Regions from separate parts of the Weissella sp. LMG 11983 genome, predicted to be linked through region 2. Evidence: predicted binding sites of a transcription regulator. Region 2 holds the regulator's gene; the other holds the start of a gene.
The links. Region 2 encodes HrcA, which represses chaperone genes, less so after heat shock. Its sites were predicted from a motif close to TTAGCACTCNNNNNNNNNGAGTGCTAA; they were not measured.

Region 1 (3,729 bases), on a different contig from region 2:
TTCGCGTGTTCAAGAACAAGCAATTTACGTTGACGACGTTTGCCGTAATGATGGCCATGATGGCTATGATGGGTGTTGAAATGATGTTGCCAACGTACTTGCAAAACGTTCACGGTATGTCAGCGCTTGAGTCAGGATTGACGCTATTGCCTGGTGCCTTGGTTATTGGTGCAATGTCACCAGTTGCCGGAGCGGTTTACGACAAGGTTGGTGCTAAGCGTATGGCGATGGTTGGGTTCTCAATCTTGGCCATTGGTACGGTACCATTCCTATTCTTGACAGCTGAAACGCCACAACACTTGGTAACGTTGTTGTACGCCTTGCGTATGTTCGGTATCGCCACAACGATGATGCCATTGACGGCCAGTGCTATGTCAGCTTTGCCACCTGAGGAAGCCTCACAAGCAACGGCTGCTAACAACACGGTTCGCCAAATTGGTAACGCGGTGGTTGTTGCCTTGCTTTCATCAGTTACGCAAAACGTTATCAAGGCTGCTAAGCCTGCTAAGGATTTGGCCAAGGAAAACGTTGTGTCATACATGGATAAGATGATTAACGCAACGATGACTGGATTCCACGCATCATTTGCATTCGGAATTGGATTCGCTGTTGTTGGTATCATCTTGGCGTTCTTCTTGCACAGCGGTAAGCTAGTGCACGGTAAGTCAAACGGAAACGTTGTCGCAGATAATGGAGGAAATAACTAATATGATTATTCTAGTTATGGCCGTCTTTGCGATCGGCATGTTCTACTCATGGTTGGTTTTGAAGAACCGCACCATGCGCGCTATCTTCGGACCTATCTTCACGGTATTGCTAATCGGTGCCGTGTGGATGACAACGTCAGTCTTTGCAAACAACACTGGTTTGACTGCTAAGACAACAACGACATCAAAGCAGGTATACTCAGCTTTGGGTTCAAAGTCACCAGCCGGTGTCTTGATCCAATCACGTTTAGGTTCAAAGGCTGATAACTATGTCTTGGTTTACAACGACACAGCTGATGCTAAGAAGCCAACGGTTCACGGGAAGCCTTCAACGAAGGTTGCTGATATTCCAAACGGCGTTAAGAAGGAAATGACTTACAAGGTTGCTGACGTTAAGAAGGCGACTGTTAAGGTTGAGACCACTCGATGGGAGTGGAAGAATGCCTTCTGGCGTGTGATGTTTGGTATTGGTGGTCAAGGTGGCAAGCTTAAGAAGCAAGTGACGACGGTTACGGTGCCAAAGAACACTTGGGTTGTAATGACTGCTGATCAATCTAAGAAGTTGCAAGCTGCACAAAAGTCAGCTGCACCTGAGGCACAAGCTGCCCAACAAGCTCAAATGAAGTCAGCTATTGAAGCAGAGGTTGCTGCATACATGCAAGCGAACCCAAAGGCTACTCCTGACCAAGTTAAGGCTTACACAACTGAACAAACTGCTGAAATGACGGCAACAGCAATGAAGCAAATGTTGTCACAATTGAAGTAATGATAATTTTGAGTCCTGGTACGTGTTTTTGTACCGGGGCTTTTTTGTTAGCGGTTAGTGTCGACGCGTTGCGTCGAGGCCTGGAAGTGCGGGGCTATCTCCGACAAAGTTCAAATGTGGGCAACCGAATGGCGCGGACGCCACCCTGCTCGCCCAAAAAACCAACTCGGCGCGATAGCGACGAAACAAACCATAACCTCATTTTTTAACCAAAATATGTTGCAAAAACGTGTGGGTGTGCTATTATTGTTTATGTAAGTTAGCACTTAGATATTGAGAGTGCTAATAATAATTTTTGCCTATGGAGGTCATATAACATGTTGAAGCCTTTGGGAGATCGTGTTGTGTTGCAAGTTGAGGAAGCGCCTGAGCAATCAGTTGGTGGTATTTTGCTTGCGTCAAACGCGCAAGAAAAGTCAGTTACGGGAACTGTTGTCGCTGTTTCAACGCAATCAGTTGGTGACTTGACGGCCCCAGCTGCAGTGAAAGAGGGTGACAAGGTCATCTTCGATAAGTACGCTGGCTCAGAAGTAACGGTCGATGGTGTGGATTACTTGGTGGTTCACGAAAAGGATATCGTTGCAGTTCTTTAATTTGAAACAAACAGATTAACTATTAAAAATTTGAAATAGAGGGTGAAATAAATATGGCTAAGGACATTAAGTTTGCTGAAGATGCACGTGCAAAGATGCAAGCAGGTGTTGATAAGCTTGCTAACACAGTTAAGACAACGATTGGTCCAAACGGACGCAATGTTGTTATTGAGCAAAGCTATGGTGCACCAACTATTACAAACGACGGTGTAACGATTGCTAAGTCAATCGAATTGGAAGATCACTTTGAAGACATGGGTGCCAAGTTGGTTGCTGAAGTTGCTTCAAAGACGAATGACATCGCCGGTGACGGTACGACGACTGCGACTGTTTTGACGCAAGCTATCATTAATGAAGGTTTGAAGAACGTCACGGCGGGTGCTAACCCAGTTGGTGTGCGTCGTGGTATCGAATTGGCAACTGATGCAGCTGTTAAGGCGTTGCACGAGATGTCAAAGCCGGTTTCTACTAAGGAAGAAATCGCGCAAATCGCCTCAATTTCAGCTGCTAACCCAGAAGTTGGTGAGCTGATTGCCGAAGCGATGGAACAGGTTGGTAACGATGGTGTTATCACGATTGAAGAGTCTAAGGGTATCGAAACGACGCTGGATGTCGTTGAAGGTATGCAATTTGACCGTGGTTACATGTCACAATACATGGTAACTGACACGGACAAGATGGAAGCTTCATTGGATAACCCATACGATCACTGATAAGAAGATTGGTAACATTCAAGAAATTTTGCCAATGTTGCAAAGTGTTGTTGAGCAAGGTCGTGCCTTGTTGATTATCGCTGATGACATTACTGGTGAAGCTTTGCCAACACTTGTTTTGAACAAGATGCGTGGAACGTTTAATGTCGTTGCGGTTAAGGCACCTGGATTTGGTGACCGTCGTAAGGCCCAATTGGAAGACATTGCAATCTTGACTGGCGGAACTGTTATCACTGACGACCTTGGTTTGAACTTGAAGGATGTGACGATTGCACAACTTGGTCAAGCTGCTAAGGTTACGGTTTCTAAGGACAACACGACGATTGTTGAGGGTGCTGGAAACAAGGAAGCCATTGCTGAGCGCGTGAACTTGATCAAGGGTCAAATTGCCGAGACGACGTCTGACTTTGACCGTGAGAAGTTGCAAGAGCGTTTGGCTAAGTTGGCTGGTGGTGTCGCTGTCATCAACGTTGGTGCCGCAACTGAAACTGAGTTGAAGGAACGCAAGTACCGTATTGAAGATGCTTTGAACGCTACTCGTGCCGCTGTTGAGGAAGGATTCGTTGCCGGTGGTGGAACTGCCTTGGTAAACGTTATCCCAGCCGTTGCTGAGTTGTCAGAGATTGGTGATGTGCAAACTGGTATCAACATTGTACGTCGTGCTTTGGAAGAGCCTGTCCGCCAAATCGCTGAGAATGCTGGTTTGGAAGGTTCAGTTATCGTTAACCAATTGAAGTCAGAGAAGCCGGGTGTTGGTTACAACGCTGCGACTGACGAATGGGTTGATATGATTGAAGCTGGTATCGTGGATCCTACTAAGGTAACGCGTTCAGCATTGCAAAACGCCGCTTCTGTTTCAGCTTTGTTGTTGACGACTGAAGCTGTCGTTGCTGAGCAACCAAAGACGGATGCTGCCCCTGCAATGCCTGCTCAAGGTATGCCAGGTATGA
Region 2 (3,729 bases):
CACCACCCATCGTTTCGATACCCAATGACAATGGCGTAACGTCAAGCAAAACAACATCCTTAACATCACCAGTGATAACACCACCTTGTACGGCAGCACCCAAAGCAACGGCTTCGTCAGGGTTGATTGAGTGATCTGGCTCCTTACCAGTCAAGGCCTTAACAGACTCTTGTACAGCAGGGATACGCGTTGAACCACCGTTCAAGATAACCTTGTCGATGTCGTTCATCGTCAATCCAGCATCCTTCAAAGCGTTGCGAACTGGCTCTTCAGCACGCTTTACCAAGTCAGCCGTCAATTGGTTGAATTGGGCACGTGTCAAAGTCGTTTGGATGTGCAAAGGACCTTCGTTCGTTGCCGTGATAAATGGCAAGTCGATTTGCGCTTCGTTAGCTGATGACAACGTCTTCTTTGCCGTCTCTGCAGCATCCTTCAAACGTTGCAAGGCCAACTTGTCAGCCTTCAAATCAACACCGTGCTCGTTCTTAAAGTTCTCGGCCAACCAGTCGATAACCTTTTCGTCGAAGTCGTCACCACCAAGGTGCGTGTCACCATTCGTTGACAAAACTTCGAAGACACCGTCACCCAACTCAAGGATAGAAACGTCAAACGTTCCACCACCCAAGTCGTAAACAAGAACCTTTTCATCGTTCTCCAACTTGTCCAAACCGTATGCCAAAGCAGCAGCCGTTGGCTCGTTGATGATACGTTCAACTTCCAATCCAGCAATCTTTCCGGCGTCCTTCGTAGCTTGACGTTGGGCATCGTTAAAGTATGCAGGAACCGTGATAACGGCCTTATCAACCGTCTCACCTAGGTAGTCTTCAGCGTACTTCTTGATGTATTGCAAGATCATTGCTGAGATTTCTTGTGGTGTGTAGTCCTTACCGTCTACAGTTACCTTGTAGTTGGCATCACCCATGTGTGACTTGATTGACAAAATCGTGTCTGGGTTTGTGATGGCTTGGCGCTTTGCCGTGTCACCAACTTGCACTTCGCCGTTCTTAAATGAAACAGCTGATGGTGTCGTGCGACCACCGTTAGGGTTAGTGATAACCTTTGGTTGTCCACCTTCCAAAACGGCAACAGCTGAGTTTGTAGTTCCCAAATCAATTCCAATGATCTTTGACATAATTACTTTACCTCTTATTGATCAGTTTTTTGTTTTAATAAATAAATGAATAGTTGTTTAGTTATAAACAGCTACCATTGCTGGACGAATCACACGGTCCGCCAACACATAACCCTTTTGAAGAACCTGAGCAATTGTATCTGCCGGGTGATCATCATCCGCCGGTACAGATTGAATTGCTTGGTGGAAGTTAGGGTCAAACGGTTCACCTTCGGCTCCAACAGCCTTGATGTCGTTATCTTCCAAAGCAGATACAAGCGTCTTGTACACCATCTCGACTCCCGTCTTGATTTGTTGTGCCGCTGCATCATCTGCTTCAACTTGCAAAGCACGTTCCAAATTATCAAGCGCTGGCAAAACTGACTTTGCCAAGTTTTGACTAGCATACTTCACTGCCGTCGCTTGTTCCTTTGCATAACGTGTTTGCATGTTTTGCATTTCTGCGTGAGCACGCAAGTACTTGTCTTCTGCTTCAGCGATTTTTTCTTCCGCTTCTGCAATCTTCGTTTCTAGCGCAACGATTGGATCTACATCCGCCGTTGCGTCGGTGTCAACATCCGGTGTCTCAACCGTTTCTTCTACAACTTCTTCTTCAGGAGTTTGCTTATCCTCTGCCATGCTAACACCTCTTTTCTAACGATAATATTCTAATAACTGTGTTGATAATGTACTGCGGTAGGCATCTACCAAATTAACAACATCCGCGTAGCGCATTGCCGTCGGTCCAAGCACTGCCAGCGCACCGACACCATGCTGTGGCACGCGGTATGTGGATGAAATCAAACTGTATGGTGACAACAAGCTGTTCCCGTTTTCATCCCCAATTTGAATTAACACCCCATCGTTTGCGTTCCCCATTACCTGGCGCATTGCACTTGGTGCATCAAGCAATTGCAATAATTGCTTGATTTCTTGCAGCTCCGTGTCATCCGTGTAGTCCAACACATTTAGTCGACCACCAACAAACACTTTATCGCGAATTGAGCGAGCCAAAACATCACCGAACAATTGCAAGAATGCAACTGGTGTACGAATTGTTCGCTCCATCTTTAATGGTAAATCTCCTGACAATGTTCGCAACACATCAACAATCGGTTGGTTAACCAACGTTTGATTAATGTAGCGCACCATGTCATCCAGACCACGTACATCCATTCCCTCGGGTAGTCTAAAACTCTGACTCGTAACCTGACCGTCATTTGTGACGATTATCGCCATCACTTGTTGACCGTCGACTGGTACCAGCCGGAACCCAGACAATCGCGTGTCAACTGATTCCGGCTTCAATGCAACCACCGTGTAACCTGTTATATTTGCTAATTCAGTCACCATCGTCTGCATCAAATCGTCAATTTGCTGAAAATTACGATTGAAAACACGTTCAAGGGATTGTTGAGCAACCTGGGTCATATGTTCACTACGCATAATCTTATCTACATAGTAACGATAACCACGTTGTGAAGGCACCCGCCCCGACGATGTATGTTCCTTTTGCAACAAACCTTGCTCTTCCAATGAGGCCATCTCATTACGAACCGTGGCTGAACTTACTGCCAACCCTAATTCTTCAAGCAACGTTTTTGATCCAACAGCTTTACCGGTTTTTGCGTAATCTTGAATTATTGCGGCTAAAATTAACCGCTGCCGTTCTGTTAACATACGCTTCACCTCTCTTAGCACTCTCAAGTACTTCGTGCTAACGATTATTATAATACACGTCTCATACACCCTTGTCAACATTTTTAGCACTCTAAATTTCAGAGTGCTAAAAAGCGTCGCAATCCCTTGCGACGCTTACATTTCTATTTTTTAATTCTTAGCACAATGCGAATAAATTCAATCGTTGATTCAAACATTCTTTTACCAGAGAATAGCAAGACTTGGTTAGTCGCCTTCGCAACCGGTGTATCGAACGAAACAACCACCAATGCATATACAACTAATCCAACCGCCGCTTCTAATGCTGAATACTTTGGATAAGCAGGTACACCAGCACGCACCATCGCAATCAACACAACCGCTGTTACAACGCCAGCTACAATGTAACGCCAGACGACTGCTACCAAACGCCATAAATGAATAACGTGGCGCAATGAGAGCAATTGCAACACCAACACCACAATTTCACTCACGAGCGCAATCCACGCAGCGGCCATCACACCTAACCACGGAATCAAAGCTAAGCTCAACACCACATTGAGACCAGTCGCAATTTGAACTGGCATCGATAAATTGCGGAAACCACGTTCAGCTGCCAATTGTTGCAACGCTAAACTGTAACGCCATGAAGCGACCACAATTACGAACGCAAGCACATGCAAAATTGCCCCCACTTGTTCGTAGTCAATTCCTAAGAACCAATACACAGTTTGTGACCCAACAATTGCTACACCGACCGCAATAATAATCGCCAACGCCGTACTATTCTCCACAGCATCATAGAACGATTGCTGCACGCCTGATGCATCTCCTTGACGTCGTTGTTCAACCACTCGGCCCATCATTGCAATTCCGATGCCAAGTACCAATGCGATCCCGACTTTCACCATCAACTCAGCACTATAATAAGATGCAACCTCGTCAACGCCATCATGCCA

Region 1: the regulator HrcA is predicted to act here: its motif matches at 1,733-1,759, upstream of OIT45_RS02970 (co-chaperone GroES).

What each region holds. Positions count from the first base shown of each region.
Region 1 covers NZ_JAOZFD010000001.1:548,809-552,537, reverse strand. The annotation lists gene OIT45_RS02980 (MDR family MFS transporter) at 1-707, shown strand, start outside; gene OIT45_RS02975 (DUF4811 domain-containing protein) at 709-1,473, shown strand; gene OIT45_RS02970 (co-chaperone GroES) at 1,791-2,066, shown strand; partial or broken gene groL (chaperonin GroEL) at 2,120-3,729, shown strand, end outside.
Region 2 covers NZ_JAOZFD010000002.1:102,356-106,084, reverse strand. The annotation lists gene dnaK (molecular chaperone DnaK) at 1-1,132, opposite strand, end outside; gene grpE (nucleotide exchange factor GrpE) at 1,190-1,750, opposite strand; gene hrcA (heat-inducible transcriptional repressor HrcA) at 1,766-2,791, opposite strand; gene OIT45_RS10010 (polysaccharide biosynthesis C-terminal domain-containing protein) at 2,935-3,729, opposite strand, start outside.